Regions from separate parts of the Chelativorans composti genome, predicted to be linked through region 1. Evidence: predicted binding sites of a transcription regulator. Region 1 holds the regulator's gene; each other region holds the start of a gene.

What was found. Region 1 encodes LexA, which represses DNA repair genes until DNA is damaged. Its sites were predicted from a motif close to TGTTCNNNNTGTGTTCNG; they were not measured.
Region 2: a site for LexA is predicted at 2,116-2,133, ahead of ABD906_RS09370 (ATP-dependent helicase). Genes of this name have one in related genera too.
Region 3: a site for LexA is predicted at 6,745-6,762, ahead of ABD906_RS06390 (helicase-related protein). Genes of this name have one in related genera too.

The regions. Positions count from the first base shown of each region.
Region 1 is NZ_BAABGS010000074.1:162,960-172,773, forward strand. Features, by position in the region: gene ABD906_RS15025 (molybdopterin molybdotransferase MoeA) at 1-669, shown strand, start outside; gene lexA (transcriptional repressor LexA) at 777-1,496, shown strand; tRNA gene ABD906_RS15035 (tRNA-Leu) at 1,681-1,766, shown strand; gene ABD906_RS15040 (SOS response-associated peptidase) at 1,849-2,520, shown strand; gene ABD906_RS15045 (LysE family translocator) at 2,980-3,618, opposite strand; gene ABD906_RS15050 (ATP12 family chaperone protein) at 3,671-4,447, opposite strand; gene ABD906_RS15055 (RluA family pseudouridine synthase) at 4,490-5,479, opposite strand; partial or broken gene ABD906_RS15060 (CrcB family protein) at 5,507-5,801, opposite strand; gene ABD906_RS15065 (replication-associated recombination protein A) at 5,845-7,164, opposite strand; gene ABD906_RS15070 (DegQ family serine endoprotease) at 7,168-8,625, opposite strand; gene ABD906_RS15075 (hypothetical protein) at 8,558-8,833, opposite strand; gene ABD906_RS15080 (DMT family protein) at 8,868-9,215, shown strand; gene rplQ (50S ribosomal protein L17) at 9,554-9,814, opposite strand, start outside.
Region 2 is NZ_BAABGS010000021.1:188,070-197,883, reverse strand. Features, by position in the region: gene ABD906_RS09380 (AsmA family protein) at 1-1,318, opposite strand, end outside; gene ABD906_RS09375 (hypothetical protein) at 1,396-1,911, shown strand; gene ABD906_RS09370 (ATP-dependent helicase) at 2,170-4,674, shown strand; gene ABD906_RS09365 (hypothetical protein) at 4,833-5,321, opposite strand; gene ABD906_RS09360 (DapH/DapD/GlmU-related protein) at 5,896-6,534, opposite strand; gene ABD906_RS09355 (hypothetical protein) at 6,640-6,798, shown strand; gene ABD906_RS09350 (SCO family protein) at 6,967-7,509, shown strand; gene ABD906_RS09345 (50S ribosomal protein L11 methyltransferase) at 7,530-8,408, shown strand; gene ABD906_RS09340 (hypothetical protein) at 8,532-8,663, opposite strand; gene ABD906_RS09335 (aminopeptidase P family protein) at 8,989-9,814, shown strand, end outside.
Region 3 is NZ_BAABGS010000018.1:204,853-214,666, forward strand. Features, by position in the region: gene ABD906_RS06350 (hypothetical protein) at 1-216, opposite strand, end outside; gene ispG (flavodoxin-dependent (E)-4-hydroxy-3-methylbut-2-enyl-diphosphate synthase) at 368-1,648, shown strand; gene ABD906_RS06360 (polyprenyl synthetase family protein) at 1,798-2,715, opposite strand; gene ABD906_RS06365 (biosynthetic peptidoglycan transglycosylase) at 2,867-3,583, shown strand; gene ABD906_RS06370 (hypothetical protein) at 3,639-4,046, shown strand; gene rpmF (50S ribosomal protein L32) at 4,197-4,379, shown strand; gene phaR (polyhydroxyalkanoate synthesis repressor PhaR) at 4,614-5,231, opposite strand; gene phbB (acetoacetyl-CoA reductase) at 5,572-6,294, shown strand; gene ABD906_RS06390 (helicase-related protein) at 6,861-9,814, shown strand, end outside.

The sequences.
Region 1 (9,814 bases):
ATCGCCTCGGGCGACGAACTCGTGCCCCCGGAAGCCGAGCCGGGTCCGGATCAGATCATCGCTTCCAACAATTTCGGCGTCGCCGGCCTCGTCCAGCAGGACGGCGGCCGGGTGCTCGATCTCGGCATTGTGCCGGACGACCATGCGGGTTTCGCCGCCGCCGTGCGCCGCGCCCGCGAGGCGGGGGCCGACGTGCTGGTGACGCTAGGCGGCGCCTCCGTCGGCGACCGCGACATCACCCGCGAGGTGCTTGCCGCAGAGGGCATGGAGCTCTCCTTCTGGAAGATCGCCATGCGGCCGGGCAAGCCGCTGATCTTCGGACGCCTGGGCCGCATGTCCGTGCTCGGCCTGCCGGGCAATCCCGTCTCGAGTCTCATATGCGCCCACGTCTTCCTGCGGCCGCTCGTGCGCCGCCTCGGCGGACGGCTGCATGCGCCTAACCTGCACCAGGCGGAGCTCGGCGCCCCCATGCCCGCCAACGACGGCCGGCGCGACTATGTCCGCGCCACGGTGGTCCCCGGACCGGGCGGGCTCATCGCCACCCCCTTCCCCGTCCAGGACTCCTCCATGTTGAGCGTGCTTGCCGCCGCGAACGCGCTCATCATCCGCCAACCGCATGCGCCGGCGGCGGAGGCCGGCGAGCGCTGCCAGGTTCTCATGCTGCGTTAACGCCGCTCTAACCTTTCGCCCTGCAAGTTACCAGTTGCAGAACACATCCTGAACGTCTACGTTATGTTCTGGATTTGTTTTTACTTTGATTCAGGGGTTCGGAGCCGATGCTAACCCGCAAGCAGCATGAACTCTTGCTGTTCATTCACCAGTGTCTCAAGGAGACCGGCATCCCGCCTTCCTTCGACGAGATGAAGGAAGCTCTGGACCTCGCGTCAAAGTCGGGGATCCACCGCCTGATCAGCGCGTTGGAAGAGCGCGGCTTCATCCGCCGCCTGCCGAACCGCGCGCGGGCTCTGGAAGTCATACGCCTGCCGGATTCGATGATGCCGAACGTGCCGCCGCGTTCCCGGGGCTTCTCCCCCTCGGTCATCCAGGGCGGCCAGAGCCAGCCCGAACCGGCGCCGACGCCTTCGCGTGCCACGCCGGTTTCCAGCGAGACAAGCATATCCATTCCGGTCATGGGCCGCATCGCCGCGGGCGTGCCGATCGACGCCATTCAGCACGTGACCCACAGCATCGCCGTCCCGCCGGACATGATTTCCGGCGGCGAGCACTATGCGCTTGAGGTCAAGGGTGATTCGATGATTGAGGCCGGCATCTTCGACGGCGACACGGTGATCATCCGCCACACCCAGACGGCCAACCCGGGCGACATCGTCGTGGCGCTGGTGGACGACCAGGAGGCGACGCTGAAGCGCTTCCGCCGCAAGGGCGCCTCCATCGCCCTGGAGGCCGCCAATCCCGCCTATGAGACCCGCATCTTCCCGCCCCACCGCGTGAAGGTGCAGGGCAAGCTCGTCGGCCTCATCCGGCGGTATCACTGAGTGATGATGCGGCGGGGCCGCCGTCAGGCCCTGCCCTGCCCTGTTGCCTGTTGCGGTCATTTGCCATCAAGTGCTCGTGGCATCTGTCGAGACTGCCGCGCGGACCAAATCCTTGCGGAAGAGTCCGGAAAACGTCTCTGCCGCAATTGACGCAGCGGCTGAAGCAAGGGAAAAGGACCACAATGCGGACGTGGCGGAACTGGTAGACGCAAGGGACTTAAAATCCCTCGGGCTTCGCCCGTGCGGGTTCGACCCCCGCCGTCCGCACCAAGCCTTCAACATTGCCGCTGTATCTTGCCAGGCTGGACAAAAACCAGCCATCGTACCTGCCGTCAGGGCGGGTTATACGGCCATGTGCAACCTCTACACCTCCACAACGAACATTGAGGCGCTTCGCCAGCTCTCGCGCCTTCTGGACAGGCTGGCGGACCGGGCCTTCTTCAATGAGGAAAGCTTCGACGTCTATCCGAACCGGTTCGGTCCCGTCATACGCATGGTCGAGGGCGGGCCTGAGATGGTGCGCGCTCGCTGGGGCATGCCCTCTCCTCCCTCGATGCTCCAGGGCAAGGACTTCGACTATGGCATTACCAACATCCGCAACACCGTCTCGCCCCATTGGCGTCCCTGGCTCTCACCCGGGCACCGATGCCTGGTGCCGGTGCTGAAATTCGCCGAGCCTGATCCCGCGCGCAAGCGGCCGGGCGAACGGACTCCGGACGCCTGGTTCGCGCGGCCGGACGGACGCCCCTTTTTCTTCGCCGGGCTCCGGACGCGCTGGACCGGAAAGCGCCTCGCGCGCGAGGAACCGGCCACCCACGAACTTTATGCTTTTCTTACCACCGCGTCGAACGCCCTTGTGGCGCAGGTGCACCCCAAGGCCATGCCAGTCATCCTCACCCGTGACGAGGAGATCGATATCTGGCTGCGCGCCCCTTGGGACGAGGCGCGGCACCTGCAGCGCCCTGCGGAGGAGAGCGACCTGATCATCCTGCCCGGCGAGAAGGACCGGCCCAAGCTGCCCTGACATGTTCAGCCTCGTGTGGCCCAAGCCAGCCTTTTCGCCGCTCTGTACGAAAGCCCGCAGCGGTTTCCCATCCGCGCGCCGGGGCGTGCTTGAAAAGCGCTACCTCTTGCCCGTAGCTAACGAACAGGGCTACGGTCTTCCCCGGAGGATTTTGACCGACTCCAAAAGCTTCAACCTTCACATGAACGTGAAGATTCTAACTCACCTATTTGTTTTTTAAAACTTATCAAGGATCGAAATCTGATAGTCCGCGGAACTGATTTTGAGCGACCTGCACCTCCGGGAAAATCTGAACGTCTCCAATCATATGCTTCCTGCGGCCGGAAGGAGACGGTTCAGACCTGCTCGGAACCGGGCCTGGAGCCGTTCAAGGAAAGTGGAAACCGGTTTCTGTCCGGAACCATGACCAGCCGCTTACCTACAGCAGTTCAGTGTTTCGTAAAAAACTGAACTGCTCTTCTAAGCGGCTGCGCGCTTCCAGCCGAGCGCGAGCAGGCCGGCGCCGATCATCAGCGTGCCGCCCGTCCGATTGATAACGTACTGGACGGTAGGATTGCCGATCCGCGAGCGGATGGCCGAGGCCATGAACGCGTACAGCGCCGCGTTCACCGTCGCGATGACGAGGAAGGTGACTTCCAGAATGACCATCTGCGGCAGCAACGGCGATGAAGGGTTCATGAACTGCGGCAGGAAAGCGACGAAGAAGACAATCGTCTTCGGGTTGAGCGCGGTTACCGCATAGGTGTGCAGGAAGATCCGGCCTGGCCGCAAGGTGGCAGCTGGGGCGTCGGGCGTCTCCCCCCTCTCCTCGCTCACCGGCGCGCACCAGAGCTTGATGCCAAGGTAGATCAGATAGGCCGCGCCGATCCACTTGAGCACGGTGAACAGCGTGGCCGAAGTGGCGAGCAAAGCGCCCAGGCCGAGCATCGAGCCCGTCATGGCGGTGAAGTCGCCGAGAGTCACGCCGGCGACCGTCGCAAAAGCGATTCTGCGCCCATGGCTCAGGGCGTAGGAGACCACCAGAAGAATGGTCGGTCCGGGGATGGCGACCACCACGGCAGACGCCGCCGCGAATGCAAGCCAGGTTTCAAGGGACATCGGGCACCTCGATGATCGGCGAGAAAAGGGTCGGCCTCTGCTGATCAGTTAACTAGAGAATCCGCAACAATTCAACCGCCGCCATCATGTCCCGCTTGCGAGCGGCAAGCCGTTGGGCGGCTTCGTAATCCTCGCCCCATTGGCTGGCGTTCCAGTCCTCGTCGATGTGGGCGGCCCTCCAGGCGTCCTCGGCATCGAGGAACCCGGCCTCGACCGCCAACGCCAGGATCGACGATCCCATCAGCGTCGTCATGACATGGAGGGAGGACAGACGGAACACCTCGCGCCGCTGCGCGAGATAGCTGCCGACCGCAGCAATGGTCTCGCGCGGTTGCTGCACGTGCATCACGCCTTCGGCGAGCACGAAGCGCGCACCGATCGTCCCCTCGATCCAGTCCAGCACCGGATCCCAGGCATCCCGCTGCATCTGCACAAGCCGCTCTGGCGACTCGGCGCGGTAGCAAAGCAGGTCGGACGAGGCATACCGCAGGATATCCTCGAGAACGGCCTGCGGGTCGCGCGCCACGCCGTCGATGGCGGTGTTGACGAGCCGCGTCACCGGCATGGTCATCGGATCGATCCGCTCGCCCTGCGCGGCATATTCGTCCGCCACGAGCCGCGCCATGCCTTCCCTGGGGAGAATGACTTCGGCTCCGCCGGGCGTACGTACGGTCTTTCCGTCGAGCAGCACCTTGAAGGCCCCCTCCTCGCCGCCCACCGTTACTTCCTTGTAGAAGCGCCGGGGCAGTTGCGGGCGCATGCTTTCCTGGGCGGCGCGGATCGGGTCCGGCTGGCGCCCCTGTTCGAGATCGTTCAGAAGTTCACGCATGTCATTCATATAGGCGGCGGCGTTGGCGCGGCCACCTTCCCTTCATTCTTCTTCGGCCGAAGCCTCGTCGAAGCTGAGCAGGTTCCAGCTCTGCTTCATGTGCGGCGGCAGCTCGGCCGTCACGTCAATCACGCCCTTGCCGGGATCCGGATGCGGGATCACGATGCGCCGGGCATGGAGATGCAGCCGGTTCTGGATTCCGCCCGGGAGCTCCCAGTTGTGATCCGCGACGAAATACTTGGGGTCCCCGATAATTGGGCAGCCGATATGCGTCGTATGCACGCGCAGCTGGTGCATGCGGCCGGTCTGCGGCTCCAGTTCGAGCCATGACAGCGCCTGCCCGGCCTGCTCCACCACCCGGTAGAGCGTGACGGCGTGCTCCGCCCCTGGCTCGCCATGCTTGGCGATCCGCATCTTGTCACCGTCCGGGGTGGCCTCGCGCAGCAGCCAGGTCGAGATCTTGCCTTCCCGCTTGCGCGGCACGCCCTTCACCAGCGCCCAGTAGACCTTCTTGGTCTCGCGCTCGCGGAACGCTTCCGTAAGCTTCACCGCCGCAAGCCGCGTGCGCGCCACGACGAGCACGCCGGACGTGTCGCGGTCGAGCCTGTGCACGAGGCGCGGTTTCTCGCCCTTCTTGTTGCGCCAGGCTTCGAGCATGCCGTCCACATGCCGGTTGACTCCCGAGCCGCCCTGGACGGCGAGGCCCGCCGGCTTGTTGAAGACGAACACCTTGTCGTCCTCGTAGAGCAGCATCTGCGCCAGCACTTCGGCGTCGCCGCGGTCGCGAATCGTACGGCTCGTCATGGGCTGCGCGCCCTTGCGGTCGATACCGAGCGGCGGCACGCGAATGATCTGGCCGGGCTGCACGCGCGTGTCCGTTTTCACGCGACCGCCATCGACCCGGATCTGGCCCGTGCGCAGGAGCTTCTGCAGCTGCCCGAACGCGAGCCCCGGATAATGTACCTTGAACCAGCGATCGAGCCGCATGCCCGCCTCGCTGTCTTCCACCTTGATCTGTTCTATGCCTGCCATGTCTTCACCATTTCGGCGGGCATACCATTAGAAAACGCTTCTTGCGAGCCACAATCCCGCAAACAGGAAAAGAATGGCCCCTAATACGCTAGCCAGCACGTAGGCAGCCGCAAGAGACACCGCCCCGCGCTCCCACAGCAGCGTCGCATCCAGAGAAAACGCCGAGAAGGTGGTGAACCCGCCGAGAATCCCGGTTGCCAGGAACAGTGAACGTGCCCCACGGGAACGCAACACCGAGCAGCCGCGCCGCGCCGACATTCGTCAGGTGCCGCAGCCCGGCGCCGATTCCGCCGCCCAGACAGACCAGAAGCAGGTGGTACAGGATGGCTGTCCCTTTCCTTGTTCAGATCGCCGTGTTGCCCGTCTCAGCCCCTGCCGGACCGCTCGCGCCGGAGCCGCGCCCAGTAGTCGAGCCGCTTGCGGATCTCCCGTTCGAAACCGCGCTCGGGCGGATTGTAGTAGGTCTGCCGCCCCATGGCCTCCGGGAAATAGTCCTGGCCCGAGAACGCATCCGGCATGTCGTGGTCGTACTGGTAGCCCTCGCCGTAGCCGGTTTCCTTCATGAGCTTGGTCGGCGCGTTGAGGATATGCTTGGGCGGCAGCAGCGATCCGTGTTCCTTGGCCGACCGCATGGCGGCTTTGAACGCCGTGTAGACCGCATTCGACTTCGGCGCCGTGGCGAGATAGACGCAGGCCTGCGCCAGTGCAAGCTCGCCTTCCGGAGAACCCAGATAGTCATAGGCGTCCTTGGCCGCGTTGGCGATGACAAGCGCCTGCGGATCGGCGAGGCCGATGTCCTCCACCGCCATGCGCACGAGCCTGCGGCCGATGTAAAGCGGATCCTCGCCTGCGTCGAACATGCGGCAGAGGTAATAGAGCGCGGCGTCCGGGTCCGATCCGCGCACCGACTTGTGGAGTGCGGAGATCAGATTGTAGTGCCCGTCCTGGCTCTTGTCATAGATCGGCGCGCGCCGCTGCACGATCTTCTGAAGGGTTTCCGCGTCGAAGGTCTCGCCCGGGCGCGCCGCGCGCCAGACCTCTTCGGCAAGCGTCAGCACCGCGCGCCCGTCCCCGTCCGCCATGCGGATCAGCACGCCGCGCGCCTCTTCGGTGAGCGGCAGTGCCTTGCCCTCTTCCTTCTCCGCGCGCTGGAGCAGCTTCTCGAGGCTCTCCGCGTCATGCGGCTTGAAGTTGAGCACGCGCGCGCGCGACAGCAGCGCCGCGTTAAGCTCGAAGGATGGATTTTCCGTCGTCGCGCCGATCAGCACGACCGTTCCGTCTTCCATGACCGGCAGGAAGGAATCCTGCTGCGCGCGGTTGAAACGATGGATCTCATCCACGAACAGCAGCGTCTGCCGCCCCTGCTGGCGCCGCAGCCGGGCCGCGTCGAACACCTTCTTGAGGTCCGCAACACCCGAAAAGATCGCCGAGATCTGCTCGAAGGCGAGCGAGGTCTCGTTGGCGAGCAGCCGCGCGACGGTGGTCTTGCCCGTGCCGGGCGGCCCCCAGAAGATGAGCGAGCCCAGCGAACCGGAGTTGATCATGCGCGTGAGCGTTCCGTCGGGACCGGTGAGATGCTCCTGCCCTACGACGTCGGCGAGCCGGGTCGGCCGCAGCCGGTCGGCCAGCGGCTTTCCTGGCGTCTGGTTCGCTGTTCCTGCGGTCTGGTCGAAAAGGTCAGCCATGTATCAGTAACGCAAGATCTGTTCGATGATCCGCCCGCCCCGGTCGATCGCAAAGCGCCACATGCGCCCGTCGCCCTCGGCGATCCGCTTCAGCTGTTCGGCCGAGGTGATCGTCTCGCCGTTGAGCTCGCGGATGATGTCGCCGGGCCTCAGGCCCACGCGCGCGGCCGGCGAATTGCGGGCAATGTCCGTTATCACGACTCCGGTGCGATTGACAGGCAGACGCATCCGCTGGATGAGCGCGGGAGTGAGATCCGAGACCTTGGCCCCGGCGAAGGGCCCGCGTCCCTCGATCAGGAGTTCGACGCCCTGGCCCTCCGAAGCCTTCTCGATCAAGAGCGAAAGCGTTTTCGTCTCGCCGTTGCGCAGTACATCGATCCTCGCCGTCGAACCGAGCGGCAGCGTGGCCAGGCGATAGTCCAGGCTCTCTGGCGTGTCCACCTGCTTGCCGTCGACGGATACCACGATGTCGCCAGGTTCGATGCCCGCCTTTTCCGCGGGGCTGTCCTTGGCGATGTTGGTGATCAGCGCCCCGGCCGGGCGCGCCATGCCGAGCGCGTGGGCGATGTCCTGCGTCACGCGGTCCACATCCACTCCGATATAGGGCCGCTCGAAATGGTCGAGCCCCTTCTTGGCCGATTCCACGACCGCCCGCACCAGATTGGCGGGAATGGCAAAGCCGATGCCGATCGAGCCGCCCGAACGGCTGTAGATGGCCGTGTTGATGCCGATCACCTCACCGGCCATATTGACCAGCGCGCCGCCGGAATTGCCGGGATTGATCGCGGCGTCCGTCTGAATGAAATAGCCCACGTCGCCGATGCCGCCGAGCGAGCGCGCGACAGCAGAAACGATCCCGCTGGTGGTCGTCTGGCCCACGCCGAACGGATTGCCGATGGCAAGCACCAGGTCGCCCACTTCGAGCGCGTCCGAGTCGCCGAGGGCGGCGGCCGGAAACTTCTCGTCCGCCTCCACCTTGAGCACCGCAAGATCGAGCCCCTCGTCCTGCAGCACGATCTTGGCGGCAAACTCCCGCCCGTCGGCGAGAGCCACGCGCACCTCGTCCGCGCCGCTGATCACGTGGTAGTTGGTGACGACGAAGCCGCTTGCGTCCACCAGCACGCCGGAGCCCAGCGAGGATTGCACGCGGGGCGGCATCTGCGGGAAGGAGAAGAACCGCTCGAAGAAAGGATCGCCCATGAACGGCGAGCGTACCTCCACCCGCGTCGAGGCATAGACGTTGACCACCGCCGGCGCGATCTTCTTCACCAGCGGCGCGTAGGAAAGCAGCACTTCCTCGTTGTTGAAGGGAACCTTCCGCTGAACCGGCTGCTCCGTGGACGCTGTCCCGCGCAGGAGCTGTGAAAGCGTGTCGCGCACGCTCTCCTGGGCCTCAGCGGCCAGCGGCGCGAAAACGAATGATGCGATCAACAGAGTACCAACGAAACGCCTGAACATCATGCAATGCCTCACGACTATCGAAGCGGCTCACAAGGCCGGTGCGCGCACGGGGCGTTCCCGCCATTTCCCCGAACAAGCGCGGTCTGGATGAACCCGGAACACGATACTGCCGCTTGTCTCCCATAAGAATGTGTATAAGAAAAGGAAACGGCCTTTCCCCCGCATTTTGCGCCGGGGTGCCACAGGATTTCAAACCCGTCTCATCCATTCCGGTTCAGCTCTCCCGCACGCCGAGGTCTTTCATGGCCCTTTCCTACATTGCGCCGATCGTCCTGCTTGCAGTCTCCAACGTCTTCATGACCTTTGCCTGGTACGGACACCTTAAGTTCACCGGCAAGCCGCTGTTCCTGGTGATCGTGGCGAGCTGGGCCATAGCCTTCATCGAATACTGCTTCGCGGTCCCGGCGAACCGTATCGGCCACAGCGTCTACAGCGCGGCAGAGCTCAAGACGATGCAGGAGGTCATCACCCTGTGCGTCTTCGCCGTGTTCTCCGTGCTCTACCTGGGCGAGCAGATCACGATCAATCACGTCATCGGTTTCGGACTGATCTGCCTCGGCGCCTTCTTCATCTTCAAGGGGCCGCTGTAAGCCCTCTGGCCCCCCACGGCCAGCACCTGCAGTACCCTCACCACAGGCTTCCAGAGCATCATCTCGCGTTGTCGAAGGATGAGGAGGCAAAGCCTATGCGCAACATCGAGGGAAAAGACCGGCCCGCCGTTGGACGGGATCACCACCAAACCGTTGCAGGCTGCCTCACCCGACCCCGCTGCGCCCGCCGTGACAAACTTCCCGCTTGTCCCCCCTCCCTTCGCCAAGCCCGGCGTCAACAGGTTGCCGTTTCGACAGGCTCAGCATGAGGATTCCGGAAAACAAAACGGCCCCGGGAAACCCCGAGGCCGTTCCGTAGATCAGTTTCAGCGTAAGGCTTACGCGGCCTGCTCTTCGGCGGCGCGCTCGGCCTCGACGCGGGCGCGGTCGGCGGCGCCCTTGGCGGCCGGATCGCGGTCAACGAACTCGATCACGGCGAGCGGCGCGTTGTCACCGTAGCGGAAGCCCGCCTTCATGATGCGCAGGTAGCCGCCATTGCGGGAGGCGTAGCGCGGGGCGAGCGTCTCAAACAGACGGCGGACTGCATTCTCGTTGCGCAGGGCCGAGATGGCCTGACGGCGGGCATGCAGGTCACCGCG
Region 2 (9,814 bases), on a different contig from region 1:
GGAGACGGCGGATCGCATCGTCTATGTCGCGCGCGACCCAGGCGGCAAAGCCGGAGGGCTGAGCGATCGCGAGCAGAAAGTGGCCGGAGAAGGCCGCCTGATCGCCCAGCGCCAGCACACCGCTGCCTTCCAGGCGGGTGCGGCCTGGCAAGGTGGCCGCCACCGAACCCAGGTTCCAGCCTTCTGCAACCGGCCGGGCCTCGATGCGGACGTCGCGAATGGTCGTATCACCCGCAACGATGGCAGGAATGTTGACGGAGACGATGCCCGGAATGGTGGGCCGCGGCAGGCCGGAGACAAAACGGACCACCGCTTCGATGCGCTCGGCGGCGCTCATGCCGGAGCCGCCATGCTCGTCCGCCGCTCCGTCCCAGCGAAGCTGCGCGCCATCCGCCACGATGGAAAAGGAGGGATCGGCTCCGAAGGAGATCTCGGCGCGGCCCTCGGTCGTGTAGGGATCCTCGGGCGATCCGGCAATCAGCCGGAACTCCTCCACCATCAGCCGCTGATGATCCAGATGGAAGCGTCCCGTGACCCTGTTGCTCGGGACCGTGGATGGCTGGGTGTCCCCCTGCCCCGCGGCGGGCGTTCTCAGGTCGAAGCTGCCCGCATAGGTGAGGACGCCTCCCTCGCCTTGCACGTGGCCGTCCAGATCGACCGTGAACGGCAGGCTCTGCGGCTGCAGTGCCAGACGGACGCGGATGCCGTCTTGAGCCATCGTGCCGGTCGAACCGGAAACCGACATCGGGATCCCATCGACGCTGAGGCTGCCCTGCATCCGCCAGGGGCCCGCCAGACTGCGTGCCGAGACCTCGCTGTTGATGTCGTTTACGACGATGCTGCGCAGCCCTCCCGCCCGGTGGATGGTCACAGTGCCGTCCGTGATCGCCACCCGCTCGAGACTGATCTGCCGCAGTTCGAAGGGCGTCGACGGTCTCATCGTCCAGTCGACGCGCCCGTCCCCGTCCACGAAGATGTGTACCTGCGGGCGCACCAGCCGCATGTCGAAGATCAGCAGCTCGCCCCGCAGGAACGGGGCTAGCTCGGCATCCATGGAGAACTCCTCAACCGTCATCGACGGCTCGTCAGGCGATGCGCCCGCCACGACGACATCGGTGAAGGTCACGGAGGGAAATGGCAGAAGCCTGGCGCGGGCCGCGCCCTCAACCCGCACCTCGCGGCCAAGGATGATGCCCGCCTGGCGTTCAAAATCCGACCGGTAGTTGGTCCAGTCGATGAAATAAGGGGCCACCAGCGCCGCTGTCAGAAGCAGCACCAGCAAACCACCGATGAAGACGAACAGCCTAGCCAGTTTCAACTCCTACGATGCTTCCTCCCGGCACGCAGATCAGCCGCAGAGGTTACCGCGTATCCTCATCCGCAACGAGATGGAACATGCGCCCCCTGCAGGTGCCATCCTTTCATACCATCATTGCGGCCGACGCACGGCGCCTGCCGCAGGATTATCCCCCATCCGTTTCCTCCGGCGCGGCCGCAACAACAGATACCGGACACCACAAATCGCCACGTTCGTCACGACTTGCCGGCACAAATTACCGCTACATTATCGGTCCTTTAACCATAAAGCTCTTTGCGGAGGCCCACCCGGTCGTTTCAATGCGCGGGTCTGAAACACATTCTGGGCCGGAAACCCGGATCAGCCCACGCATGGCCCTCACGAGCCGACCGGAGGCAAGGTTGAAGATCGACGTCAACAAGATGTCCAGAAGTCTAGCCGAGGACCACCGCATCAGCAATTTCAAGCTGGCGCGGGCCTTCCAGCGGCTGGACGACGAACTCAAGGCCATCGAGAGCAGCCGCAGTGCCATTCCCATGGAAATCATCTTCGCGCGCGCCATCCTGAGACGGGCGCGCGAATTGCGCCAGGATGCCAATCGCGAACAGCGTTAGGCTTTCTCGCGCTCCGGGCCGGGCATCGCCTGCCAGGTCAGCGCGGCACGTGTCCCGCCGCCGGCACGCAAGCCATCCGCATCATTGAACGGCAGCATCCAGCACCTACCTTGTCAGGGAGCATTCCGGCGCGTATGCCGCTCCGGGCGCATGGAAAAGGCGCCGTGGATTATTTCATCAAGCCTTGGCCCCGCCACAGCAAACCGGTACAAAAGGAAAACGTTTCGCCTTCACGGTCGAACCTAGATGCGGATTTAGATGACAGGTTACCCGGACGATCTGCCGTTCTTCGGCGACGATGACGACTTCGTACCAGCGCCAGCACCTGCCCCCCGACCCGGAGGCATAGCCGCGCGGGCCCAGGCCGCGCGTGGCGCTCCGCGCTATCTGGAGGGGCTTAACCCCGAGCAGCGGCTGGCCGTCGAGACGACGGAGGGCCCCGTCCTGGTGCTTGCCGGCGCGGGAACGGGCAAGACACGCGTGCTGACGACGCGCATCGCGCACATCCTGGCCAGCGGCCTCGCCTATCCGTCGCAGATCCTGGCCGTGACCTTCACCAACAAGGCGGCGCGCGAGATGAAGGCGCGCATCGGTATTCTTGTGGGCGAGGCCATCGAGGGCATGCCGTGGCTCGGCACGTTCCACTCGATCGGCGTGAAGATGCTCCGGCGACACGCGGAGCTGGTCGGCCTCAATTCCAACTTCACGATTCTCGACACGGACGACCAGATCCGGCTCCTGAAGCAGCTCATCCAGGCGGAAGGGCTCGATGACAAGCGGTGGCCGGCGCGGCAGCTCGCCGGCATGATCGACGCATGGAAGAACAAGGGGCTTTCGCCCGCCGAGATCCCCGAAGGCGATGCCCGTTCCTTCGGCAACGGCAAGGGCCGCCAGCTCTACCAAGCCTACCAGGACCGGCTGAAGACGCTCAACGCGGTGGACTTCGGCGACCTGCTGATGCTGCCGATCCGCATCTTCCGCGAACATGCGGACGTGCTCCGGGAGTATCATAGCAAGTTCCGCTACATCCTGGTGGACGAGTACCAGGACACCAACACCGCGCAGTACATGTGGCTACGGCTTCTCGCGCAGCGGCCAGCGCTGCCCGACGGCAGCCGTCCCGCGGTCAACATCTGCTGCGTGGGCGACGACGACCAGTCGATCTACGGCTGGCGTGGCGCCGAGGTGGACAACATCCTGCGCTTCGAGAAGGATTTTCCGGGCGCCAAGGTAATCAGGCTGGAACGCAACTACCGCTCGACGGCGCATATCCTGGGCGCCGCCTCCCATCTCATCGCCCACAATGAGGGCCGTCTCGGCAAGACGCTGTTCACCGACCGCGGCGACCCCGACGACGCGCGAGTGAAGGTGCATGCCGCCTGGGATTCCGACGAGGAGGCGCGCGCCATCGGCGAGGAGATCGAAGCGCTGCAGAGCAAGGGCCACGCCCTCAACGACATGGCGATCCTGGTGCGCGCGTCCTTCCAGATGCGTGCCTTTGAAGAGCGGTTCATCACGCTCGGCCTAAACTATCGGGTGATCGGCGGCCCGCGCTTCTACGAGCGGCAGGAGATCCGCGACGCCCTCGCCTATTTCCGCATCGTCTCGCAAGGATCGGACGATCTCGCGCTCGAGCGGATCATCAACGTGCCGAAGCGCGGCCTGGGCGAAGCTGCGCTGCGCCTGATGCACGACACGGCGCGGGCGCGCAACACGTCGCTGCTGCAGGCAGCGCGCGATCTCATCGGCACCGAGGAGATGAAGCCCAAGCCGCGGGCCGCGCTGCGGGCGCTGGTGGAATCCATCGAACGGTGGCAGGGCATGCTAGACCGCACGCCGCATACCGAACTGGCCGAGCTTATCCTCGAGGAGTCCGGCTATGTGGACATGTGGAAGAACGACCGTTCGCCCGAGGCGCCCGGCAGGCTCGAAAACCTCAAGGAGCTCATCTCCAACATGGAGGGCTATGAGAGCATGCGGGCCTTCCTGGAGCATGTCTCGCTGGTGATGGACGCCGAGCAGAATGATGACCAGGATGCGGTCAGCCTGATGACGCTGCACTCGGCCAAGGGTCTCGAGTTCGACACGGTGTTCCTGCCCGGCTGGGAGGAAGGCCTGTTCCCGCACCAGCGGGCGCTCGACGAGGGCGGCCGCGCCGGCCTCGAGGAAGAACGCCGGCTCGCCTATGTGGGCGTGACGCGCGCCAAGAAGAACCTGCACATCTGGTTTACCTCGAACCGCCGCATTCATGGCCTGTGGCAGTCCACCATCCCGTCGCGCTTCATCGACGAGCTGCCCGAAGAGCATGTGGAAGTCGTGGAGTCGGGAAGTTCCTACGGCGGTTACGGCTCCGGTTACCCCGGCAGGCCCAATCCTTACGGGGCGTCGCGGTTCGACGACACGCCGGTGTTCTCGAACTCCTACAGCACTCCCGGATGGCAACGGGCACAGAGGAACCGTAACGAGGCAACCCAGCGCAACTGGGGCAACCGCTCCGGACATCAGGTCGAGCGTATCGGTTACGGTGAACCCGACTCCGGATACGGTGCCGGACGGGGCTCATTCAAGGGCAAGGTCATCGAGGGCGAACTGGTCGCCAAGTCCGTGGCGACCGAGCCTTCCCGCTTCAAGGTCGGTGACCGCGTGTTCCACCTGAAGTTCGGCAACGGAAACGTCGCTGCCGTCGATGGCAACAAGCTCACGATCGACTTCGACAAGGCCGGCCAGAAACGGGTGCTCGACGGCTTCGTGCAGCCTGCGTAAGGTTTCGGGAAGAGCCGGCAGGGGCCTTGTGAAAGCACGAGCCCCGGATGTTGCGGAAATGCCTGGCCCTCCCCTTTCCGCCTTAAATTGAAAGAGCCGCGCTGTTGCGGCGCGGCTCAGACCTGAGAAAAGGCAGAAAAAGCGTTCGGAACAAGGGCCTACTTGTAGTAGGCAAACTTGCCTTCCTCGTTCTTCTCGCGCTTCAAAACGCCGCTCGCCGCATAGCGCGACAGGGGGCCGGAGAACGCGTTGGACTTGTAGCGGACGCCAAAGTCCTCCTCGCATTTCCTGACAACGTCGCCGATCGTGCGCTTCTCCTTGAAGAAGTCGCTTTCAACCAGGCGGGCAAGCGCCGCCACAGCACCACTGGCGCTGGGAGCGGTCGTGTCGGAAGACCGGCGGCCGGATGCCCTGGACTGCGAACGACCACCCAAAGCGCCTGCGGGAGCAGCAGCAACCTGCTGCGACTTGGCCTCACGCTTCGGCGCCCCTTCAAAGGTTGCATGCTCTTCGGCCAGACCCCTCAGGCCGGATTGATTGAAAAGCAGTTCCACAATGCGCAGCTGCACGGCCTCGGATTCGAATTTGTTTATCGTCTCCGAAAGCTCATTCAGCTGCTGCTTAAGCTCAGCAAAGCTCTTGTTCATGTCTGTGCGCCCCAACCTAGATACACGCCTGAAAGGCCGTAATCCTGCACATTTGGCTTCATAACCATATGCAGGTCAATACTCACTATCGGAGGATGAAACGATCACCGAAAGCGAGTACGTCAAAATGCAGTCGTGAAATGTGACTTGACGTCTACGGCCACGCATTTGTGTTTGATACGCTACTAATAGCACAAGTATATAATTTCATGTAAGCAGATTCTGTTCCGAAATTAATCATTATTTTTGAAACATCCTCTCTCCGCGCGAAACAATGTGTTTGCCGGGTGACAGAACTTCGCCAGGTCTTGGCGATCAGAATGCACCTCGCGGTGGAAATTCACGAATTAAATTAACTGTTTAACTTTGCCGCAAATCAGGCCGTACAGGAACAGGGTCGGGAGGCGCTATCCGTACACATCCGCAACCATCGGAAACAAAGTTTTAACGATGTGGCGCTTTAACTGTGGGTACGTGGCCCTGGTATCGGACACGAATCGCTTCGGCGGTGACCTCCAGTTCCCTTCCGCTGGTGCGCCGGCGGAAGGGTACAGCATCGAACCAACGCGCCGTCTCACCCTGCCCACTTCTCAAGAAACTTCTCCGCCGACATGGATTGCATGTCGGGCACGGCCTCAAACAGCTTCTCGAGGGGCCAATCCCACCAGGCCAGCGCCTGAAGCCTGCCTGCGATATCCTCGGGGAACCTCCGCCGGATCGTCCGGGCGGGAACACCGCCGACGACGGTATACGGCGGCACTTCCCTAGTGACCACGGCATTGGCTCCGATCACCGCTCCGTCGCCCACGGTCACGCCGGGCATGATCACAGCCCCGTGGCCGATCCAGACATCGTTGCCGACGGTGACGGGCTTTGCCCGCCGCCGTTCACGAAAGCCGGAATCCAGCTTCTGGTAACGGAAATACTCGTTCGGCCGGTAACTGATCTTGTGCGTGGTCACGCGCTCCATCGGGTGCTCGAGCGCGTTGATGCGGACATTGGACGCGATGGAACAGAACTTGCCAATGGTCGCGCAGATGCCCTCGGAGTGACGCTGGATGTAGCTGAAATCACCGAGCACCACCTCCGTCAGGCTGACGCGCTCCCCCACCGAGCAGTAGCGCCCGATGCGGCAACCGCGCAGTTCCGCCGTGGTGTGGATCTTCGGCTGCGGGTCGGTAAACCGCAGGTCCTGCACGTCGTCGTCCCTCACTGTCTCTCCATCCGTCCGGCTGTCCCCTTCCCGCGGGAAGGCACCTCAACGCAATGTGACGCTTTGCATCTTTGCTTCATAGCCCCAAGGGGCTATCTTGAGGGCATGAGCGCTGCCCCTATCACATATTCGACGATCTTCAAGCTCGCACTGGCGGCCACGCTGCTTTTCGCCGCGGGTTTGCTCGGGACGGGCCTTTGGATGGCAAACGGGGCCGCCCTGTTCCTGGCACTGGCCGAAAGCAGCCTTTCCTGGTGCCTCTAGGAGCCGGTCAGCTTTCCATGAAAACCAATGCACGCCTGAGCCTGAACAAACCCATGTGCATGGGCCGTGACCCAGCCGGGCATCCCTGCACGACGGCTGCAACATTCCTTCTCCTCGGGTGAAATGATCATGCGATATGTCCTGCTCTGCATCACGGCGGTTCTCATCATGGCTGCGGGCGTGGCGACCTACTTCTGGTGGGCCCAGACGCACGACAGGCAGATCATCGCCTTCGGTGCGCCGTTCGAGCTGGTCGACCATGACGGCAACACGATCACCGAACAGGCGCTGCGCGGACATCCATCCGTCCTGTTCTTCGGTTTCACCCATTGCCCGGAGGTGTGCCCCACCACGCTCTACGAGCTGGCCGGCTGGCTGGACGAGCTCGGCCCGGACGGCGACAAGCTCAAGGCCTTCTTCGTTTCCATCGACCCCGAGCGGGATACGCCGGAGGTGATGAAGGCCTACCTCAGCAATTTCACCACCCGCATCACCGGCATCACCGGCGAGCCGGACAAGGTGATGGAAATGGCCAAGGATTTCCGCATCTACGCGAAGAAGGTGGAGCTGGAGGGCGGCGATTACACAATGGATCACACGGCATCCATCATGCTGCTGGACAGCAAGGGCGACTTCTTCGGCACGATTGCCTACCAGGAAAATCCTGATATCGCTTTGGAGAAACTGCGGAGGCTGATAAGGGAGGGCTGATTCAACCGGACCCGAAACCCATGCCGCAGACACGACTCCTATTCCAAGCGCACGGCCCCGAGGCAAACCGGGCCTTCCAGCACCTCGAACGCAACCTGGAGGACGACGGCGTACCCATCTCCATCTGGGAAGTGGACGAGGATGCCGATCTGCACGAAGTGTCGATCTATGTGACCGAGGATGACGATCCGAGCGCGATCCGTGCCCGGGTGGACGGACTGCTCGCCGAGCTGCCGTTCAAGGTTGAGCTTGAGGAGGTCGAGGTTCCGGACATCGACTGGGTCACACATTCGCTGCAGGGACTGCACGCGGTGCGGGCCGGACGCTTCTTCGTGCATGGCTCGCACGAACAGTCGAAGCCGCGCGCGGGCGAGATCCCGATCCTGATCGACGCCAGCCTCGCCTTCGGCACGGGTCACCACGGCACCACGGCGGGCTGCCTGGAGATGATCACGCGCGTACTGATGCGGGAACGGCCGCGCAACGCGCTCGATCTCGGTACGGGCAGCGCGGTGCTGGCGATCGCCATCGCAAAGCTCCGGCGCATTCCGGTGCTCGCAACTGACATCGATCCGGTCGCGGTGCGCGTCGCGCGCGACAATGTCGCCATCAACGATGTATCGAAGTGGGTGGAGACGGTGACGGCGGCGGGCTTCCACAACCCGATCTTCGCGAAGCGGAAACCGTTCGGGCTGATCGTCGCCAATATCCTGGCGCGGCCGCTGATGAAGCTCGCGCCGGACATGGCGCGGCACATCAAGCCAGGCGGTTCGATCATCCTGTCGGGAATTCTGGAAAAGCAACGCAACGCGGTGGTTGCCGCCTATATCGGCCAGGGATTCCGTCACATGACCACCCTGCATCGCGAAGGATGGGTAACCCTCCACATGAAGCGCTAGGGTTCTTCAGCGCCAACTGAAATCCCGGAGCGATCCCTTTTCGACTTGATGCGGGACACTTCAGCCGCGTCAGGAATCTCTGATCGGAAACAGAACGGCCGGGTCAAGCCCGGCCGGAAATTCTTACTTGCGCTTGGCAAGACGGTCTGCGTCGTCCTCGAGCATGCGACGCACCTGATTGACGTAGCGGGCAGCCTGCTGCTGGCGAGCCGCAATCATGGCGTCCATTACGCTACGGAAGAAACCCTTGGCCATGTCACTCATCCCCTTCTGGAACCATTTCTCAAATTCAAGATAGGTGCTGAACCCCGCGCAAACCATGGCAATTCCTGCATGGGTGAGTCGCATTTTTGCATTGCACAATTGATTATTGCAACGCAGCAAAGCAGCTCCACGCAACCGCAAAGGACTCTGTGACGTTCGCGTCCGCGTCATTTGCATCAGAGCGTGAATGGACTAGAGTTGCGCGAGATCATCGGTCCACAACATGATTTCCAATCCAGACGAGAGACAGGGCTTCGAAGGAGCGGCTCAGACGGCCAATCGGGCGCCGGCGCTCCATCGTCCTGCGGAGTAAAACATGTTCCAGTCCTTCAAGACCATTTCCAATCCCGCCCAGGCTGCCCCGCGCATTGCCCGCATCCGCGAGCTCATGGCCGAGGAAGGGCTTGACGCGCTGCTCATCCCGCGCGCTGACCAGCATCAGGGCGAGTACGTGGCGCCCTGCAGCGAGCGACTGGCGTGGGCGACGGGCTTCACCGGTTCGGCCGGGGCGGCGGTAATCCTCGCCGACCGGGCGGTGCTGTTCGTCGACGGACGCTACACGGTACAGGCGCATGAGCAGACCGATCCCGCCCTCTTCACCATCGAAAGCCTGGTGGACAATCCCCCGCGGGAGTGGGTGAAGACCAATCTGAAGAAGGGTGACCGGCTCGGCTTCGATCCGTGGCTGCACACGGTGGCGGAGGTGCGGGCGCTCGAAAAGTCGCTCGAGAAGATCGGGGCCACGGCGGTGCCGCTTGCCCGCAACCTGGTCGATGCCGCTTGGGAAGACCGGCCCGACGAACCCACCGGCCGCGTCATCGTCCACCCGCTGAAATATGCCGGCGTGGCGGCGGAGCAGAAGCTCGATATGCTTTCCGGAAAGCTTGCCGCCGAAGGGCTCGACCACACGGTGCTGACCGATCCAGCCTCGCTCGCCTGGACGTTCAACATCCGCGGCAGTGACGTGCCGCACACGCCGCTCGCGCTTGGCTTCGTGTTCCTCTCGGCCGAAGGCAAGCCAAAGGTCTTCCTCGACGAGCGCAAGCTCGATGCCGAGGCGAAGACCCATCTCGTCAATCTAGCGGACCTACACGCCCCGGCGGCACTGCTGGATGAACTCGCAAAGCTCGCCCGCACCGGCG
Region 3 (9,814 bases), on a different contig from region 1:
TGCGGTTCTGTGCAGATGCCGCGCGCCCCTCTGGATTTCTGGCAGGGCTTGCTCGCGGATCCATTCGGAGGCTTCGCCGCTGAGTTCGCGCGCTTCGCCCAGGGCGGTGCGGCCGTGTCGGCGCAGCTTTTTCTGCAGGGAGGCTACCTCGCTTGAAAGCTGGGCGATCTGGTCCTGGAGCGTTTCGCCGAGCGTCGTGTCGTATCTGTTGTCCATAACACGGTTCCTGAATATCGCTGTTCGGTTTCATCCATAACGGGAATGTCGGAAGCTGGTTCCAGTTGGGGCGGGGCATCAATTCCCATTGACATTTGAACGCGGCTTCGCCACCTCACGGTGGCGTTCGCAAGAAGGAAGGGCAGGTCCCATGACCGCCGAGACAGTTTCGGAATATCTCTCTGCGCCGCTTCCGCGCCGGCGCTCCGTTCCCGTGGATGTTGGCGGCGTTATCGTTGGTGGTGACGCGCCCGTCGTCGTCCAGTCGATGACGAACACCGACACCGCCGATGTCGACTCCACTGTGGCGCAGGTTGCGGCACTCCATCGCGCCGGGTCGGAGCTTGTGCGCATTACCGTCGATCGCGCGGAGTCGGCCGACGCCGTGCCGCGCATTCGCGAACGCCTCGACCGCCTGAACATCAATGTCCCGCTGATCGGCGACTTCCATTACATCGGCCACAAGCTTCTGGCCGAGCATCCTGCCTGCGCCGAGGCGCTGGCCAAGTATCGCATCAATCCGGGCAACGTCGGCTTTCGCGAGAAGCGCGACCTGCAGTTCGGCGCCATCATCGAGACGGCGATCCGCTACGACAAGCCGGTCCGCATCGGCGTGAACTGGGGTTCGCTCGACCAGGAACTGCTGACACGCCTGATGGACGAAAATCAGGCCAACGGCTCGCCGCTGACCGCGCAGCAGGTCATGCGTGAAGCCATCGTGCAGTCCGCCCTGATCTCGGCCCAGATGGCCGAGGAGATCGGCCTGCCCCGCAACCGCATCATCCTGTCCGCCAAGGTCAGCCAGGTGCAGGATCTGATCGCCGTCTACACGGAGCTCGCGAAGCGCTCCGACCATGCGCTTCACCTTGGCCTTACCGAGGCCGGCATGGGCAGCAAGGGCATCGTCGCCTCGTCGGCTGCCATGGGCATCCTGCTTCAGCAGGGCATTGGCGACACCATCCGCATTTCGTTGACGCCCGAGCCGGGCGGCGACCGCACGCGCGAGGTTCAGGTTGCCCAGGAGCTGCTGCAGACCATGGGCTTCCGCCAGTTCGTGCCCGTGGTCGCGGCTTGCCCCGGCTGCGGCCGCACCACTTCAACTGTCTTCCAGGAACTTGCCCAGAAAATTCAGGAGGACATCCGCCGCAACATGCCCGTCTGGCGCGAGAAATATCCCGGCGTGGAAAGCCTGCAGGTCGCCGTGATGGGCTGCATCGTCAATGGCCCCGGCGAGTCCAAGCATGCCAACATTGGCATCTCTCTGCCTGGAACGGGGGAGATGCCCGCGGCCCCCGTCTTCATCGACGGCAAGAAGGTGGCCACGCTGCGCGGGCCCCGCATCGCCGAGGAATTCGAGCAGATGCTGGCCGATTACATCGAGCGAAAATACGGCCTGCACACATCTGAACAGGATCGGGCTGTCACTGCCTGATTGGCAGTACGGCCGGTCCGGTCGGCGAGACGGGCCTCATGGTGAGCTGCCGAACCACGGGCCGATTTTGCATTCGCCTTCGGGTGCTTTGTCCCTCATCCGTTGACAAGCCCGGGTTGAGGGTTCCGGGCTAATGAGGCTGCGGCGTCCTAGTATTCCCGATATGCGACGAACCGCGCGGTCTCGATGAGTACCCCGGCCTTCTCGCCGAAGGGAGCCAGCAATTCCTCGGCCTGCGCGACAAGCCCGTTGAGCTGCTGCCTGGCCCACTCCACGCCATGAAACGCCACGAGCGTGCCCTTGCCGGCGGCGGCATCCTTGCCGGTTGCCTTGCCGACCTTCTCGGCGCTCGCGGTCACATCCAGCAGATCGTCGGCGAGCTGGAACGCGAGCCCGATCGCTTCGCCGAAGGCGGTCAGGCTCTCCCGCTCGGCATCGGTGGCGCTCCCGATGATGGCACCGGCCTGGCACGCGAAGCGGATGAGGGCTCCCGTCTTCATCGCCTGCAGCTGCACAATCTCCGCCTCGTCGGGCTTCACCTTCTCCGCGGCCAGATCGAGCGCCTGTCCGCCCGCCATGCCGCCCACTCCGGCTGCCCGCGCGAGTGCGGAAATCAGCTGCACCTTGACCGTCGCCGGCAGCTCTGTCTCGTCGCTGGCGATGATGTCGAAGGCGAGTGTCAGCAGGCTGTCGCCGGCGAGAATGGCGGTCGCCTCGTCGAATGCCTTGTGCACCGTGGGCTGGCCCCGTCGCAGATCGTCGTCGTCCATGGCCGGCAGGTCGTCATGGATGAGCGAGTAGCAGTGGATGCACTCCAGCGCAGCTGCCACTCGCAGGACCGCCGGGCCTTCGGCGTCGAACAGCCGCGCGCTTTCCAGCAGCAGGAACGGGCGCAGTCGCTTGCCACCGTTCAGCGCACCGTGGCGCATCGCGGCGATCAGGGTTTCTGGTCGGGCGATCTCTCCCTCGCGCGGGCGCGACGAGAGCAGCTCCGCAAGGAGCTGTTCGACCTGCGCCGCCTGAAGGAAAAAACGAGTTTCAAATGACAAGGGGGTCGAGTGATCCATTGGTCAGCGATGGCCCGTTACGGTTTTCCGGTCAAGGCATATCATCAGAAACATTTGCCACAAGTGCTGTCTGTGAGTATCTCAGTTTGAGAATTGGGGAGGCGAGTAGTTGGCAGCTCCGGAAGTAGAGACGGAAGAGAGGGCACTTGAGATGCCGCCACCGCGAACCGGCATTCGCGCCTCTGCACGGATCTGGCTCAGGCGCTTCTGGAAGCTGCTGCTGATCATCGTTGCCATTCCGCTCGTTCTCTCGATCCTTTACCGGCCAGGCTTCATCCATCCCGTCTCCACCCTCATGTTGGCAGATCTGGTCGCGCTCAAGGGTTATGACCGGCGCTGGGTGCCGCTGGAGGAGATGGGGCAGATCGGGCCCATCTCCGTGATGATGTCGGAAGATGCCAAGTTCTGCGCCCACAACGGCGTCGACTGGGGCGAGATGCGGGCGGTCCTGAACGAGTTCCTCAACGGTGAAAGCCCCCGCGGAGCGTCGACCATCACGATGCAGACCGTGAAGAACCTCTTCCTTCCCATTGGCCGGTCCTACGTCCGCAAGCTGGTGGAAGTGCCGTTGGCCATGTATTTCGACCTGATCTACCCGAAGCGGCGCATCATGGAGATCTATCTCAACGTTGCCGAATGGGGACCCGGCATCTATGGGCTTGAGGCGGCGTCGCAGCACTACTTTGGCCGTCCCGCCCGGGATCTGACAGCGCGGCAGGCCGCTCTTCTCGCTGTTACCCTTCCAAATCCGAGCGCGCGCAATCCGGCCAAGCCCTCCAACCAGCTGAACCGGCTGGCAAACCGGATCGAGCGCAGGGCCCGGGCGTCGGGCGCCTATATCGGGTGCATCGTGCAGGAATCCCGATGATCCGGTGTGCGGCGCACCTCTGGATGCCCGCTCTGTCAACAGCAAAGGGTTAGCCATGGTCAAACGCGGTGTTTCAATCGGCTTTCTCGGCAGGTTCGGCCGTTCGCAGGACATGCGCTATCTCGACGCTTCCTTGCGGAGCGCCGGACTGCACCCGTCGCTTGTTCCCGAGGGCGTGAAGATGGCCGCGGTGAGCCTGATGGCCGAAGACGGGCCGGAACCGCCTACCGGGGCCTATCCGCCGGTTGGCGCTCTCATGGCGCTGGCTGCGCTGGGCGAGGAGGAGTTTGCGCGCAACAACGGCGAGCCCGCACGTCGGGCCGTTCTGGGGCGCCTCGAACGGGCGCTGGAGGTGGGGAAGGGCCTTGATGCCTCGATCGTCCTCCTGATGCTGCACGCGGGGCTTCTTCATCCAACCTTAAGGGATGATTATGGTATAGAAGCCGACCAGGAGCCGGGGTGACGGGCGTTTCGGCGTCATTTGACTCGAAAAATGCGCGCTCCCCCACTGGCCAAAACGATCCAAGCCGTGTATAGGCGGCGCGAATTCTATTTTCTCGGCAGGCAGTAGCGCGGATTCTGCGCTCGGGTCCGTCGAGCAGCGGAGAGTATCATGGCAGTACCTAAAAGAAAGACTTCGCCTTCCAAGCGCGGCATGCGCCGTTCGGCCGATGCCCTGAAGGCTCCGACCTACGTCGAGGACAAGAATTCCGGTGAGCTGCGCCGTCCACACCACATCGACCTGAAGACGGGCATGTACCGCGGCCGCCAGGTTCTGCAGCCGAAGGAAGCGTAAGCTTCGACTCACGTCGTTTGCCCCGTTTTTCGTTCGGGGCACCGCACCGGGGCTCAGGCAACATTTGGCAGGGTCAACGGGTTACCGTGGGCCCTGCTTTCGTGTGCCCGCTTGAAACTTCTGGGCTGATGCAGTCCGGCTGCCGGCGGCAGCGGTTCCGGGAAACTCGGACACCGCTCTGATGGTCGATCGGATGTGTGTGCTGGATGCCGCGCGCGGTGCGGTGTGCAGGGGTTACTTGGTCAGCGAATCGATCTTGCGCTGCATAGCGGCGAGCTGCTCGCGAAGCTCCTGAAGCTCCGCGCTGGTCGGTCCGCCATTGGCCTTCTGGGGCTGAGGCTCTTCCTTCTTCTTTTCTTCCTTCTCCTGCGCGGGCGGCGGCTGCGGTGCGAAGAAGCGCATCGCCTCCTGGAACATCTGGATGTTGCGCCGCGTCGTCTCCTCGATTAGCGACATTGGCACGGTGAAATCCATGAAGTCCTTACCGCCGAAGGCCTGCTGCATCTGCTCGCGCATGCGCGCCTGTTCCTTGGCAAACAGCTGCATTGATTGCTCCAGGAACGATGGAACGACCGTCTCCATCTGGTCGCCGTAATAGGAGATGATCTGGCGAAGGAAGGAGATAGGCAGAAGATTCTGGCCTTCGCGGTTGTTCTCCAGCTCGAAGATGATCTGCGTCAGGACGGAATGCGTTAGGTCCTCGCCCGTCTTCGCGTCGCGGACAACAAACTCCTCTTTGCGCCTCACCATCTGGGCAAGGTCTTCCAAGGTCACGTAGGTGCTCGTACCCGTATTGTAGAGCCGGCGATTCGCGTATTTCTTGATGATCACCGGTTCGTTCTTTTCGGGCATAAGGGCCTCCCCCTGAACGCATGTATTCAGACCCGGCAGCGGGCCGTCAGGTTGGCAAAAATAGGCGCAACCGGGTCGGGAATGGAAGGGCAATTATCGCCTCCATTCAAACATATTAGCGCAGTTCATGGTGCGCTGCAAAAAAACCGCCTGAGGATATCGTTATCACCGGGGAGCCGCATGGCTCGCGGCGGCGCCCATGATTGAAAACCGCAAGAAGCACAACGGGCTCGCGCGTTCGCGGCGTTCCGCGATCTTCCTCCTGTTGTGACGATGCACTAGCCCCTGGCATGCGACTTGCTGTATTGGCTTGCGCGATAACAGGAGCAGAGGAAACGTCATGGCGCGAGTGGCTGTCGTAACAGGAGGTACCCGGGGCATCGGTGCGGCCACGGCGCTTGCCCTGCGGGAAGCGGGGTACAGGGTTGCGGTCACTTTCGTGGGGAGTGTCGAGGCCTCGGCTGAATTTGCCAACCGGCATGGCCTGTCGGCCTATCGTTGGTCGGTGACCGACTACGAAGCCTGCGTGAAGGGAATCGCCCAGATCGAGGCCGATCTTGGCCCGGTGGAGGTGCTGGTGAACAATGCCGGCATTACGCGCGACGCCATGTTCCACAAGATGACCCCCGAAGCCTGGCATCAGGTGATAGACACCAATCTCACCGGCGTCTTCAACATGACCCATCAGGTTTGGGGCGGTATGCGCGAACGCGGCTTTGGCCGCGTCATCAACATCTCATCCATCAACGGCCAGAAGGGGCAGATCGGGCAGGTGAACTACTCCGCAGCCAAGGCCGGCCTCATCGGCTTCACCAAGGCGCTGGCGCAGGAAGGTGCGCGCTTCGGCATTACCGTCAATACGATCTGCCCCGGCTACGTTGCCACGGAAATGGTCCGGGCCGTGCCGGAGCAAGTGCTTCAGAAGATCGTCGACCAGATCCCGGTTGGCCGTCTTGGCGAACCGGAGGAAATTGCCCGCTGCGTGACCTTCCTGGCGTCGGATGAGGCAGGCTTCATCACCGGTTCGACCCTGACGGCGAACGGCGGTCAGTATCTGGTCTGATGAATTGACGGCCAGCTGCGCCGCCACATGGCATCCGTCGGTGAACCCGTTTCGCGCGGCTTCCACCGGAAAGCACGTGCTTCCTGTGGACACGTTGTGCATAAGCTGTTCATGACCGGTGCATTATTTTTCGCCAAACCCAACGCTTCGCAGAAGATAATCCGTCCATAAGCGATTCGTCGCCGATTCGTTCTGCTTTTGACCCCGGTCGGCCCTCCGGAAACGGAAGATGTAAAGACATCGGAAACTTTTCTTAATAAAATTAACGATTTAAGCCGACTTGGCGATTTCCCGCCTGGGCCGGGCGATGAAATGGTTAACGCTCAGGCCATAAATTGAGGCTTCAGTTGACCTGTCGATTCAATTTTTCGTAGATTTGTCTGGCATTGCCACAAGATCTGGTGGTGAACATTGCTGGAACTCCTGAGAGTCAGCGATTCGTCGCTGATTCGTTCCAGACTCGTTCCAATGGTTAAGGCCCTTGCATTTGCCTGTTGCTCCCGGGCGTATTTCCTATATGTCTGCGCAAGGCCATACGCATACAAGGGCGCGCGCGAGTGCTTTGAATGAATATCCTGCTTGATAAGAGCAAGACGGTTTCTCTCGATGGTCGGGGAGTGACTGCTGTTCTCGGTCCCACCAACACGGGCAAGACCCATCTTGCCATCGAGCGGATGGTTGCGCACTCGTCGGGCGTGATCGGCCTGCCGCTGCGCCTTCTTGCGCGCGAGGTATACACGAAGGTGGCGGCTCGCGTGGGTGTGGGCAACGTTGCGCTCATCACCGGCGAGGAGAAGATCATCCCGCCGAACGCGCGCTATTCCGTCTGCACCGTCGAGGCTCTGCCGCGCCAGACTGATGCGGCCTTTGTCGCCATCGATGAGGTTCAGCTGGCTGCCGACCTCGAGCGCGGTCACATCTTCACCGACCGCATGATCCACCTGCGCGGACGTGAGGAAACGCTGTTCCTTGGCGCGGCCACCATGCGCGGCATTCTGGAGCGCCTGTTCAAGGGCATTTCCATCATTAGCCGTCCCCGCATGTCGGTGCTCACCTATGCGGGATCCAAGAAGATCACGCGGTTGCCGCGCCGTTCGGCCATCGTGGCCTTCTCCGCTGACGAGGTCTACGCCATCGGCGAGCTGATCCGCCGCCAGCGCGGTGGCGCAGCCATCGTTCTTGGCGCCTTGAGCCCGCGCACCCGCAATGCCCAGGTCGAGCTCTACCAGTCGGGCGATGTCGATTATCTGGTTGCCACCGATGCCATCGGCATGGGCCTCAACCTCGACGTGGACCATGTCGCCTTTGCCCAGAACAGCAAGTTTGACGGTTTCCATTACCGTGAACTGACGGCAGCGGAACTTGCCCAGATCGCCGGCCGTGCCGGCCGCCACACGCGCGATGGCACCTTCGGCGTCACCGGCCAGGTCGATCCGTTCCCGGATGCCCTGGTGGAAGCCATAGAGACCCACCGTTTCGATCCGGTGAAGGTGCTTCAGTGGCGCTCTGCGGATCTCGATTTTTCCAGCATCGACGCGCTCCGGATCTCTCTGGACCGTCCCCCGGCCATCGAAGGTCTCACGCGTGCCCTGCCGGCCACCGACCAGCGTGTCCTCGAGTACCTTTCCCGCGAGGACGACATCCGGTCGCTCGTTTCGGGGCGCGCCCGCGTCCAGTTGCTCTGGGACGCCTGCGCTCTGCCTGACTACCGCAAGATCGCGCCGGCCCAGCACGCCGAGATCGTTGGTGCGATCTTCCGCGACCTCGTGCGCTACGGTCACGTGGATGAGGATTACATGGCCAGCCAGGTCGCCAAAGCCTCATCGACGGAAGGCGAAATTGATACGCTTTCGCAACGAATTGCCCAGATACGGACCTGGACGTTTGTTTCCCACCGTCCTGGCTGGTTGTCTGATTCGACACACTGGCAGGAAAAAACGCGCGAGATTGAGGATAGACTGTCCGACGCGCTGCATGAACGATTGACGAAACGGTTCGTTGATCGCAGGACATCTGTGCTGATGAGGCGCCTTAGAGAGAACGCAATGCCGGAAGCAGAAATCAACCCGTCGGGCGAAGTGCTCGTTGAGGGACATCATGTTGGTGAAATGCAGGGGTTCCGGTTCACGGCCGACCGAACCGCTGAGGGAGAAGATGCCCGTGCGGTGAAAGCCGCGGCTCAGAAAGCCCTGGCGGCGGAGTTCGAGCTGCGGGCGGAACGGTTCGCGGCCGCGCCGAACGGCGATCTGGCCCTGGGATCCGACGGCATCCTGCGCTGGCTCGGGGCGCCCGTCGGTACGCTCGTCGCGACCGACGACGTGCTGAAGCCCAGGGTTGTCCTGCTGGCGGATGAGCAGCTCACCGGCGCAGCCCGGGACAAGGTAGCCGCCCGCGCCGAGCGCTTCGTCAACTACCAGATCGAGACGCATCTGAAGCCCCTGCTCGATCTGCGCGATGCTGAAACTCTCACCGGCACGGCCCGCGGACTTGCCTTCCAGCTTTCCGAGAACTTCGGCATCCTGAACCGCCGCGATGTCGCTGAGGAAGTGCGCGCTCTCGACCAGGATGCGCGTGCTGCGCTTCGCCGTCTCGGCGTGCGTTTCGGCGCCTACCACATTTTCGTCCCCGCGCTCATCAAGCCGGGTCCGGCCGGCCTTGCGACGCTTCTCTGGGCCCTCAAGAACGATGCCCGCGAGAAGCCCGGTTACGGCGATGTGGTGGCTGCCCTTGCAGCCGGCCGCACATCCATCGTCACCGATCCGCAGTTCGATCGCGCCTTCTACCGTCTGGCCGGTTTCCGCAATCTCGGCCGCCGCGCGGTCCGCGTCGACATTCTGGAGCGCCTGGCCGATCTCATCCGTCCGACCCTGGGCTGGAAGCCCGGCAGCGGCAAGCGCCCCGAGGGCGCCTATGGCAACGAAAGCTTCGTTGTGACCCCGGCCATGATGTCCATTCTCGGCGCCACTGCCGAGGACATGGAGGCCATCCTGAAGGGGCTGGGCTACCGCGCCGAGGCCAAGCCGGCTGAAGAGGTTCAGGCACATCTGGCCGCGCTGGGCGCGACCGAGACTGCCCCTGCAGCCGAAGCCAAGCCGGCACCTGCGGCCGAAACCACTCCGTCGACAGAAGAGGGAGAGCAGTCATCTGCAGCGGCAGCCGAGGAAACGGCCGGCGAGCAGCCTGCCGCTGAAGCTCCGGCTGCTGAGACCGCCACGCCCACGACGGAGGAGGCCGCTGCCACCGCTCCCGCAGGTGAGCCCGCCGCCGAGGAGGCTCCGAAGCCCGTTCTGGTCTGGCGTCAGGCCCGCTTTGAACGCCGCCCGCAGCCGCAGCGCGACCGCAAGGCCGCCGAAAAGAGCCGCAACAGGGATGCTCGTCCGGCCGAGGGCCGGGGCCAGGATCGCCCGAAGAAGGGCGAAGGCAAGAAGGGCGATCAGCGCCGTCCGAAGCGTGAGGAACGTCCGGTCAAGATCGACCCGAACTCGCCCTTTGCCGCTCTTGCTGCCCTGAAGGAACAGCT